DNA from 2 places in the Cutibacterium sp. LaCa_89 genome. Region 2 is predicted to be linked to the other one. Evidence: riboswitches for the same ligand, from Rfam matches in the RefSeq annotation. Region 2 holds a riboswitch; the other holds the start of a gene.
What was found. A riboswitch is a leader RNA that binds a small molecule or an ion and turns the genes downstream of it on or off. The one in region 2 is predicted to bind cobalamin.
Positions count from the first base shown of each region.

Region 1: another riboswitch for cobalamin. It lies ahead of ACP8LP_RS09355 (prenyltransferase/squalene oxidase repeat-containing protein); the one in region 2 lies ahead of ACP8LP_RS03400 (ABC transporter substrate-binding protein).

Region 1 covers NZ_CP190889.1:2,034,758-2,040,348, forward strand. The annotation lists gene ACP8LP_RS09350 (leucine-rich repeat domain-containing protein) at 1-1,619, opposite strand, end outside; cobalamin riboswitch at 1,843-2,083, shown strand; gene ACP8LP_RS09355 (prenyltransferase/squalene oxidase repeat-containing protein) at 2,069-3,949, shown strand; gene ACP8LP_RS09360 (hypothetical protein) at 3,995-4,678, shown strand; gene ACP8LP_RS09365 (ABC transporter family substrate-binding protein) at 4,759-5,591, opposite strand, start outside.
Region 2 covers NZ_CP190889.1:730,880-736,470, forward strand. The annotation lists gene ACP8LP_RS03375 (aminopeptidase P family protein) at 1-1,183, opposite strand, end outside; gene ACP8LP_RS03380 (ASCH domain-containing protein) at 1,189-1,395, opposite strand; gene ACP8LP_RS03385 (zinc ribbon domain-containing protein) at 1,590-2,327, shown strand; RNA gene rnpB (RNase P RNA component class A) at 2,388-2,769, shown strand; gene ACP8LP_RS03395 (hypothetical protein) at 2,786-2,986, shown strand; cobalamin riboswitch at 3,021-3,206, shown strand; gene ACP8LP_RS03400 (ABC transporter substrate-binding protein) at 3,248-4,261, shown strand; gene ACP8LP_RS03405 (FecCD family ABC transporter permease) at 4,258-5,292, shown strand; gene ACP8LP_RS03410 (ABC transporter ATP-binding protein) at 5,289-5,591, shown strand, end outside.

The DNA.
Region 1 (5,591 bases), 1.3 Mb from region 2:
TTGACATTGTTGTTCGCCACCAAACGGGCAAGCTTGGGAAGCGCGCCCAGCCCGTCGAGGCTGGTGATGCCCGGATACTTGTACTTGCCGCGCCTGTTCTGGTTGATCGTCAGGTCCGTGAGACTCGTCAGCGAGGACAGCGGCTTCACCGTGGTGATGGGGTTCTGATCCAGGCTCATCGTCCTGAGATTCCCCAGACCCGCGAGCGGAGCCAAATCCTTGACGTGGTTGTTGGGCAGGTAGAGCGTCTCGAGCTTCGTCAGACCGGCAAGCGGATCGACGCTCTCAATCTCGTTGGTCGTCAGGTACAGGGTCTTGATGTTCGTCAGGGCCTCAGCTCCGGTGATGTCCTTGATGCCCTTGTCGATGCACTTGACCTCAGTCAGCGCACCAAGATTCTCAGCCGTCAGCGGCTTACCGGCACCTACGGCATCCTGGAGACAGGACTTGAAGTTCGCATCGGGGATATCGACGAGCTTCGGTGGTTCGGGAGCCGCGACGACATGGACAGTGATGGACCCGTTGAAGTACGTCGAGGCGTCACGGAACTGCCACACGTAGTCGCCAGCAGAGGGATAGGTGACGTTCTTGCCCTTGATCTTGACACCCTCAGGCACTTCGCGGTCGGCCACGAAGGTCGTACCGTGATGGTCGACAGCTGTCGGGACGGGGACCTGAACCCCGGCGGTGGCCGAGTCACCGTCAACGGCCTGGAAATTCGAGGTGATGTCGGCGTCACCTAGACCCTTGATGTCTTTGAGCGCGGATAGGTCACGGATGTGGTTCTTGCCGACGTCCAGCCGGGACAGCTTCGTCAAGGACCTAAGAGGCGCGACGTCGGTGATCTCATTGCTGTTGACATCCAGGCTGAAAATGCCAGTCGAGGAGGCCAACGGCTTGAGATCACTAATCTTGTTACCCGACAGAAAGGCTTTTCCCAGACCGGTCAGCCGATCAAGGCCGGTGAGGTCCTTGATTCCCATATTCCGGCAACTCAGGCTCGTCACGCCAGCAAGTTGATCCTTGGAAGGGGTAGTGGTGTCCAACTTGTCAGTGATGCACTTCTGCAGGGCCTTATCAGGAATCTCGAAGGACGCTACCGGAGTCGTCGGGGCTGGATCAACCTTCGGCTTCCAGGTCGGAGGAACCTCCCACGGGCCATCAATGAGCATGTAATGCCAGGCCTCGATCGAGCCAGGCTTCGGGTGGTAGTTGCTGGCACCTAGCTGCGAGTACTCCCATTTTGTCTCGGCATTCCTACCAGCCGGCTGACCATGAAAATAACCCCAATAGGCGTAAAATTTATCGGGGTTCTCCGGATATCCATTGATTGAATCAATGAACATTCCCAGGTCGCCACCGAAATCGGTGCTGCCGATGTCGAAACCGGCTGACTTCAACGCCTCCACCCCAGTGGAGAACTTCGACGCGCAGCCGGTGTCGACATGCCCGTCATCACGCTCGGCATACACGAACACGTGCTTCTGATCGATGCACTTCTGCGCCTCATCGTCGTACGACGTCGCCGGTGCTGCCGACGCCGGAACGAATGACACGATGGCCATCGGTATGGCCATGGCCACAGACAACACCACGGCCAACCCCTTGAACCGTCTCACAGGTCCTGCCTTTCACTGCGTGGACGCTTCGTCGTCATCCAAAGACAGGACCGACCATTCCGCTGTCCACGACGGAATTGAGTACGAGACATCTCAACGACGGTGATCCGACTTTGCCGACATCTCTGTCGAACTACACGGTTGCGGGACAGTCCTGGATTCACACCAGGTTCCCCATCGATGAAACCACCAAGATCCTAACATAAGGTGTTCTCGTCGCCGAACCCGAATGTGGACATGTGGTGGCGCCAAGCCTAGACTGACACCGCGACCGCAGGGGAATTCGGTGTGAATCCGGAACTGACCCGCAACCGTGAGGGGCCCACCCCCGAGTCGGAGTACCTGGGTTGTCGAAGGAATATCACACACCGTCGAGGACTGCGGTGAGTTCGACTCAGGGGCCCTTCCCGTCCGGAGCGCAACGCAGCCTCAGGAAGAAGGCCCGCCACATGACCAGGCTCAATCAATGGGTCGCCGGCCTCGCCGCCGGTGCGCTCGTCGCATCGCCGTTCGCGGCACCAGCGTTCGCTGACCCGCAGCCCGCGCCATCCCATGCAGCCATCACCGCCACCATTGATGACGGCTCTGCTCCCTACTGCTTCGATCCGCCGGCCAACCCGGTCAAGGGTGCCATGTGGGCCGGATCGGTCAACGACACCGCCGCCACCAGCAAGTACGTCGCCAAAGCCGCCGACTGGCTCGCCCAGAAGTGGCAGGAAGACCCGACAAACTACAGACAGGCCGGCGGCATCGCCGACGGCATCATCGCCCTGGTCGGCTCAGACGCCCATCCCGACGTCGTCAAGGAAATGACCACAGCCCTCAAGGAAGCCGGCCCGAAGTACGTCGACAAGAACCCGGCTGGCCTGGCCAAGGTGATCATGACCGCCGAAATTCTCGGCGAGGATCCCACCTATTTCCTCGGCAAGGAAACCGGAAACCTCTGGATCAAGCTCGCCAGCTACATCAACGATGACAGCCCAGGCATGAAGAACCGCGTCACCATGTACTGGGGCCCACACCTCATCACCATCGCACTGACCCGCGCCAACCGCCCGGTACCAACGAAGATCCTCGACAAACTGCTGTCCACCCAAGGCACCCAAGGTGACGATGCCGGCGCTTTCGGATACACCAAACGAAACCAAGACGGCACGAAAACCTTCGTCGGCGACCCCGACTACACCGGCATCGCCCTGTCCGACCTCACCCTCCTCCAACGCAACCCCCACCTCATCCCAGACGGCTACCACACCAAAATCGACACTGCCGCCAACAACGCCACCACATGGGCCATCAACACCAAAACCCACGACGACGGCGACTACTGGGAAACCTACTCCGCAGCCAACTCCACCGGCATGCTCGCCAGCGCCCTCGCCGAGCGTGGCGAGGACATGAAATCCGTCAAGCAATGGCTCATCCGCCAACAAAACCTCACGAAAGTCGGCGCATGGCAAGCCCAACGCAACGACCACGAACCCAACATCATGGCCACCGACCAAGCCATCATGGCCATCACCGGCCACGGCTACGCCTCAACATGGTCCGGCAAAACCCCCAAAAACACCCCAACCTGCACAACCACCCCAACCACCAAGCCCACTGTCACCCCAACCACCAAGCCCACTGTCACCCCAACCGGCAAGCCCGGTGACATGGGCGGCGCCCAGAAGTGCATCGCCGTGGGCCATGTGTGGGTCTACGTTGAGCAGCGCGACGGCACCTCCGAGGGTGCTTGCGCCTCGAAGTTCGGCAATGGTCTGGAGGCGCTTGAGTCCGCCGGATTCATCGTCAAGGCCGAGGGCAGCATGGTCACCATGATCAACGGCTACCCGACGAAAACCGACACCCACGAGGCGTACTGGTCCTACTGGCACGCCACCCCGGCTGGCGCTGACAAGTCGGCGACATGGGAGCACTCGAGGACCGGCGCCGCGAGCGCCCAGCCCAAGGCCGGATCCATTGAAGGCTGGTACTTCAAGTCCTCCGCCGCTGACTGGAATGCTGGACCGAGCTGGGATGCCCGTCTAACACCATACGACCCCTCGGCTACCCCGACTCCGAATCCGAGCGTGACCCCGACCCAGACGCCGAAGCCATCCGTCTCCCCGACAGTGGCCCCGACCGTCACTCCCACCGGCACACCGACGATGACCCCGACCGGATCGGCCACTCCGACGCCATCCGCCACCGAAACGGCCACCGCAACTGGATCGGCCACCGCAACGGCTACTGCCACGGCACCCGCCCCAGTGACACCAGCCCCGGTCGGCCCGTCGAACCGTCCCTCGGATCGTCCGACAGCGCTGCCGCGTACCGGCGTCTGAGACAGCTGCTGGGTCGAATACTCTCCTCTGAGGCATGATCGTCAGGTGAGTATTCCCCGCATCGAGAGTCGGCGAGCACTCCGACCCATGGTTGGAGTGCTCGCCGCTGTGTTGTTCGCCACCCTGACCATCTTCTTCTCGGTCGCCGCGCAGGCCACACCTTCGCCGAGCGCCGATACCGGTCAGGCGAAAGCGATTGACGACTGCCTCAACGCCAAGAAGGTCTGGGTCTTCGTCATCACTGACGACGAGAAGGTACTGGCCAACCAGTGTGTCGACTCACCGTCCACCGGCGCCGACGTCCTCGAGAAGGCCGGAATCACCGTCAGCAAGAACAAGTCGGGTCTCATCTGCACGATGAACGATCATCCCGCTACCTGCCCCAGGACCTTCAACGGCCAGTACTGGGCGTACTACCACGCCTCTGGCGCCGGTGCCGCCTGGGACTACTCGAAGAAGGGCGCCGACCAGTACAAGCCAGCTGCCGGATCCATCGAAGGCTGGTGCTACAACAAGCCAAAGACCAAGTCCTGCACTCCCCCGAAGCTGGCTGCCGGGAGCGCTGCGGGCGTCTCTTACCAGTTGACCAGTAACAGCGCGAAGACGGGTCAGAACGCCGACACCTCGTCTGGCAGATCTACGTCCGGCCCGATTGCCACGGCCATCGTCATTGCCCTCGTGGTCATCGCCCTCATCGTCGCATTCGTCGTGCGTCGCCGCCAGTCCTGACCTGCACCACCAGGCGCAACGGCAGCGGGGGCCGGGGATCATGTCCCCGGCCCCCGCTTCTTACGTATGAGATTTCACCGTCACTTGACGTAGCCGATGTCCTCTGTGTGCACCCTCTGGAAGGTCGCAGCACCGAAGTTCGCCAAGTTTTTCGGGGTGGCGGTGAACATGATGCGACGGTACAACGGCAGCACCATCACATCGTCCCAAATGTGCTTGTCGGCCTCATTGGTGAGCTCGCGTCGCTTGTTGACGTCCATCTCAGTGTCGATCTGCGGGATGAGCTTCTCAATCTCGGGATCGATGATCTGGGTGTAGTTCGACTGCGACGGCTTCTTGGAGCCCTCAGCAGCAGCGCCATAGATCTGACGGACGTTGGCCATCGGGTACTGGGTGCCCTGCCAAGTGAACGCAATGACGTCGAAGGAGTGGTTCGTCAGCACCTTCTGCATATCGCTGGACGGAGTGTTGACGAGGTTGACCTTGACGCCGATCTTCGCCATGTCCTGCTTGAACAGCGCACCCTCATTCTCGGAGGTGGGCACGCCGGTCAGCTGAGCGTAGTTGATGGTGAGGGTCTTGCCGTCCTTGACGCGGTAGTCACCCTGCTTCTTCCAACCGGCCTCATCAAGTTGCTTCTCAGCAGCCTTCGGGTCGTACTTGTAGTCCCCGGAGTTGTCCTTGTAACCAGGCTGGCCCGGCATGAAGAAATGGTTGCCAAGCATCACCGAGTCAGCCTGGACCGGCAGACCGGCAAGGTCAGACTTGGCGATGGCCGGACGGTTGATGCCCTTGACGATGGCCTGTCGCACATTCTTGTCAGACAGATTGGCCGACTCGGCGTTGAAGGTGAAGTGGCGCCACTGCAGCGAACCGGCGGCACGCATGTCGGCGTCATCACGCTTCTCGGCAG
Region 2 (5,591 bases):
CGCCCTCCGGGGAGAGGCACTCCTCGACGCTGACTGGCAGGATGCCCCACTCGTGGAGGTACTCGCAGATGACGCGGATGGCCGCCTGGTGGATCTCCGCGTGGTCGTGTCCGACCTTGGCGACGGCAGCGGCGGCGTCCTGGGCCTCCAGGACGGCCTGGTAGACCCGACGTTGGGCCGGGGAGAACGTGCCCGAGATCGGCAGGGTACGCGTGATGTCGGCGGTGTAGAGGGAATCGACCTCGACACCGGCATCGATGAGGATGAGCTCCCCGGGACGCAGGTCCCCGTCGTTGCGCACCCAGTGCAGGGTGTTGGCGTGGTCACCGGCGGCACAAATCGAGCCGTAGCCGACCTCATTACCGAGGTGACGGGCGACCCGTCCGAAGGTGCCCTCCATCCAGCGCTCACCGCGTCCCTTGCGCACGGCCTCCGGGATCTCGGCGATCATGGACTCGAAGCCGACCTTGGACTTGAGGCAGGCGTCGCGCAGCTGCTCGACCTCCCAGTCGTCCTTGCAGAAACGCGCGGCTGAGGAAAACTCGTAGAGCTCCTCGTCGGCCTCCTCGGAGCCCTCGGGGCGTAGGGAGTCGACGGTCGCGGTGACGTTCTCATCGGCGTCACGGATGACACGAACCGTCACGTCGCCGGCTGCCAAGGCACTGTTGAGCTGAGAGATGTCGCGGCAGGTGAGCCCCGTCATGGCCGACATCTCCTCCAAGGACTCACGCTTGCCGACCCACATCTCGCCGTAGGTCGGGTCGGCGTAGAACTCTCGGTCCGTGCGCGGGGCACGCGGCTTGAAGTACAGCACGTCTCGGGTCTCGGCGGTGGTGTCGACGACGAGCACCGCATTGGGTTCTCGGTCGGTGCCTAGGCCCGAGTAGTAGGCGAAGGCGGTATTGGGACGGAAGGGGTAGTCGCAGTCGTTGTTGCGGCGCATGAGATGCCCAGCCGGAATGACGAGTCGGTCCCCGTCGAAGCGGGCGGCCAGGGCGTCACGGTGAGCAGTCGCCGAGGGCACGGAGCCCAGCGGCTCAGGAAGCTCGTCGGGGTAGGGGGCCCAGTCCGTGGGGATGAACTCGACGAAGGCCTTGGAGAACGGGGTCTGACGCTTGGGGACCTTCTGCTCCTCGGCCTGCTTCATCTGTTCGTTCAGATCTGACGACCTCGTCTCGGTCATATGTGTCAGGACCTCCGTTGGTTGATGGTGTGACTCCCAGTGTAGGTGCCGATGACATGGAAGTACTGGCAGACGACGACTGGCTCGTCAGTGGTGTCCTTGAGGGGAACGAGGTCGATGTCGGTGTGTTCGATGACGCACACCCGTCTGCCGTCAGAGTCGACAACCACCTGCCGGTCGCCGACGGACGGCATCCCCCGAAGCGGTCGCATTCCCCCTGAGACATGAGGTGGTGATCCCACCGGAAAGGATGGCCGCCACGAGACGGTCCCGCATCGGACCGGGGAAACCAATTCGCCGTCAGGCAGGGTGCCGTCCCCGCGCATCCCCCTACCTACGGGAGGTAGGCTGAACCCCACATGTCAACAGGGCCTGCTCAACGGGGCCAGAAACGCAGGAGGTCAGCGTGAAAGCCGCGGCACAGGATCAGTGGAAGCTTCTCGATCTTGCACGGACTGACCGTCTGATCGCCCGTGCCCAGCACCGTCGTCAGACCCTGCCCGAGCTGGCCGAGCTCAAGGACCTCGCGGTCCAGCGCAGGACCCTTGCCGAGGAGGTCGTCGCCAAGTCGACCGCGCTGTCGGACGCCAAGATGGAACAGGAGCGCATCGAGGGCGACCTCGAGCCGGCCCGTGCCCGCATGGAGCGCAATCAGAAGACCGTCGATTCCGGTTCCGTCACCGACCACAAGGCCTTGAAGGGTCTGACCGAGGAGATCGAGCATCTCGGGCGACGCATCAGCCTGCTGGAGGACGCCGAGCTCGATGCCATGCAGGCCGTCGAGGACGCCGAAGCCGCTCACTCCGACGCGGATCGTCGTCGTATCGAGCTGGATGGCCACATCCGCACCGTCCTCGCGTCTCGCGATGCCGGTCTCAAGGGGATCGACGACGAGCTGGTCGAGTTGTGCCGGTCTCGCGAGACCCAGGCGGGTGGTGTCCCGGTTGATCTCCTCAAGCTCTACGAGATGCTGCGCGAGCGCACCGGGATGGGGTGTGCCAAGCTCGTCCACGGGGTGTGTGAGGGATGTGGCATTGCTGCGAATCCGGCTGACCTGCGCACCTATGTCGCAGCCGCCGAGGACGACGTCGTGCGTTGCGAGGAGTGCGACCGGATTCTGGTGCGCACCGAGGAGTCTCTCTGAGAATTGCGCCGTTGCCCGTGTGGCGACGATGCGGCAATGACCGTAGAATCGACGGTCGGACGAGCCATCCGGGTGATCGCGGCAGTCTTGAGCTGTCGAGGAAAGTCCGGGCTCCACAGAGCAGGGTGGTGGGTAACGCCCACCCGGGGTGACCCGCGGGACAGTGCCACAGAAAACAAACTGCCGGCTTTCGGGCCGGTGAGGGTGAAACGGCGGGGTAAGGGCCCACCGCGTCATCGGTGACGGTGACGGCACGGCAAACCCCACTCGGAGCAAGGCCAAGAAGACCACGAGGTCGCGGACGTGTTCGAGGGCTGCTCGCCTGAGCGTCCGGGTAGGCTGCGCAGCCGGAAGGCTGGAGGATGCCAGTAATGGCGTTCACAGATGGATGATCACCGGCCCTGAGGGGCCACAGAACCCGGCTTACAGGATGGCTCGTCCCTTCTATCATCGGGTCCATGAAGTTCGGAATTCGTACTCCCAGCCTGTCCAGAACCATCTCGGCCAGGACGCGTGGTCGAGTCACGAGGACTGTCAGGCGCACCCTCATTCCCGGTTATGGCCGTAAGGGAATGGGTTGGCTGCGAGATCCACGTCGAGCCGCCTACAACAAGGTTTACCGGAAGACGACGATGCGTTTCGGTGACCTGTTCAAGTGAGGTAACTCCTTGGAGGAGGGCATACGAAGCGGATGCTAACATGCTCACGTCAGGTTGCTGGTGACCCCACCAGCGCTGGAATCCGGTGAGAAGCCGGAGCTGACGCGCAGCGGTATGACTGATCTGCCCCGGCGAACGCCACTGGTGCCATGAGCACTGGGAAGGAGCCGGGAACGGAGACGAGGTCGAGCCCGAAGACCACCTGACGCCGTCCTGTCGGTACCCGGTCGCGCACGCCGAACACAGAAAGCTGGCTTACTCATGCCCGTCATCCCGTCATCCCTTCGCCGCGTCCTCGTGGCATCGGTGCTTCCCGCCGTCCTGCTCGCCGGCTGTGCCGGTGCCCCCAAGGACTCCGCGTCATCGTCGTCTTCCTCGGTCTCAGCGTCGGCTTCTGGTCCGATCACCATCACCAACTGCGGACAGCAGGTCACCCTCGACAAGCCCGCCACGAGGGCAGTGACCCTCAATCAGGGAGCCACTGAGGACGTGCTGGCCATCGGCGGGGAGTCCAAACTCGTCGGCACCGCCTACCTTGACAGTGAGATCCCGGCGAAGTGGAAGAAGGCCTATGACTCGGTCAAGGTGCTCTCCAAGGAGTACCCGTCCAAGGAGACCTTCCTGGCCGCCAAGCCTGATCTGGCGCTGTCCTCGTATTCCAGCGCTTTTACGGACAAGGCCGTCGGCACGCGTGATGAGCTGAAGAAACAGGGAATTGCCACCTACATCAGCCCCTTCGGTTGCCCCAAGGGCACGCCCTCGGCCGAAACCACCTGGGAAAACGTCTGGAAGGAAATGACCGAGGTGGGGACTCTCATCGGCGTCAAGAATGCGGCTGACAAGGCCATTTCCAAGCAGCGAGATGCCCTCAAGGAGGTCACCGGGAACAAGCACGGCACCGGGACGTCGATCGTCTGGTTCGACTCGGGAGACAAGACTCCGTTCATTGGCGCCGGACATGGCGGACCCCAGCTCCTCATGGACGCTGTCGGTGCCAAGAACCTCTTTGCCCATCTCGACGGCGGTTGGGCAGACGGCTCCTGGGAGAAGATTGTCGCATCCAACCCTGAGGTCATCGTGGTCGCCGATGCCAGTTGGTCCACGGCGACGTCGAAGATCGACTATATGAGGAAGGACCCCGTCCTCAGCCAGATGAAGGCCGTCAAGGAGAACAAATTCGTCACCGTGCCGTTCTCCCAGAGCACCCCTGGTGCCGAACTCGTGGACGGTGCGAAGACCCTCAATGACGGTCTGGCGAAGATCACCGGCAAGTGAGTCGTCAGCGTAGTTGGCTGATCACCGGCATCCTCGCCATGGCCTTGGTCGGCAGTGTCCTCGTGGTGCTCGGGACCGGGGCGGTACACGTTCCTGTCCATGATGTCGCGAGGGTGGTGGCCCGGCGATTCCGTCTCATCGAGGGCGCCGACGTCACGGTTCTCGATGATCAGATCGTGTGGCAGCTGCGGGCTCCGCGCGTCATCGGATCGATGGCCGTCGGCGCTTTGCTGGCGATGTGCGGCGCGGTACTGCAGACCCTGACCGGTAATGACCTGGCCGATCCCTATCTGCTCGGCATCTCCAGTGGGGCCTCGGTGGGTGCGGTCTTCATCCTCATCATCGGAATCTCCAGCACTCTGGGGCAGTCCGTCCTCATGACACTGGCCTCCTTCGGCGGGGCGGTCGGGGCCCTGGTCATGGTGCTGGCCATGGCCACTGGCAAGTCCGGGGAGTTACCCGCCAGCCGGACCATCCTGGCCGGGGTGGCCGTCGGACAGTTGTGCGGCGCGGCGGTGTCCATGATGATCATGGTGTGTGGTGAGTCGAACGCAGCTCGATCAGCCCTGTCGTGGACCCTCGGGTCGTTCACCGGTGTGAGATGGGGATCGACGATCACCCTGGCCGTCGCCACCGTTCCGGCCCTCATCGCCGGGATGGCATTGTGCCACACCCTTGACGCCTTCGCCTTCGGTGACGTCAGCGCGATGTCCCTGGGAGTACCGGTCAACACCGTGCGCTGGATGATCATGGTTGGCACCGCCCTGCTGACCGCTCTCAGCGTGGCCTTCGTCGGCCCCATCGGATTCGTCGGGCTGACGGTCCCACACATCGTGAGGTTCTGGACCGGGCCGCGACACGCCCGGCTGCTACCGGTGTCGGCCCTCGTCGGGGCCCTGCTCATGGTGTGGTCCGACACCGCAGCGAGGTGCTTGCGCCCTGACACCGAGATTCCCGTCGGGGTCATCACTGCGGCCGTCGGAGCCCCGGTGCTGGTCGTCCTGCTGCGTCGACAGGCGTCTCGATCATGAGTGCCGGGACAGCAGCAACGTTGCGAGCTGAGGATCTTGGTTGGACGGTCGACGGGACGACGATCTTGTCCGGGGTCGACGTGGAGATTCGGCCAAAGGTCATGACGATGGTCATCGGGCTGAACGGATCCGGGAAGACGACCCTGTTGCACCTGCTGGCCGGGTTGCGGAAGCCCAGCGCGGGGCGGGTGTGGTTGGGGGAGCGTGATCTCTCCGGGATCGGGGCCAAGGAGCGCTCCCGGGTGATGGCCCTTCTCGAGCAGAGTCCTTCGGCTCACGTGGAACTGACGGTGCGTGAC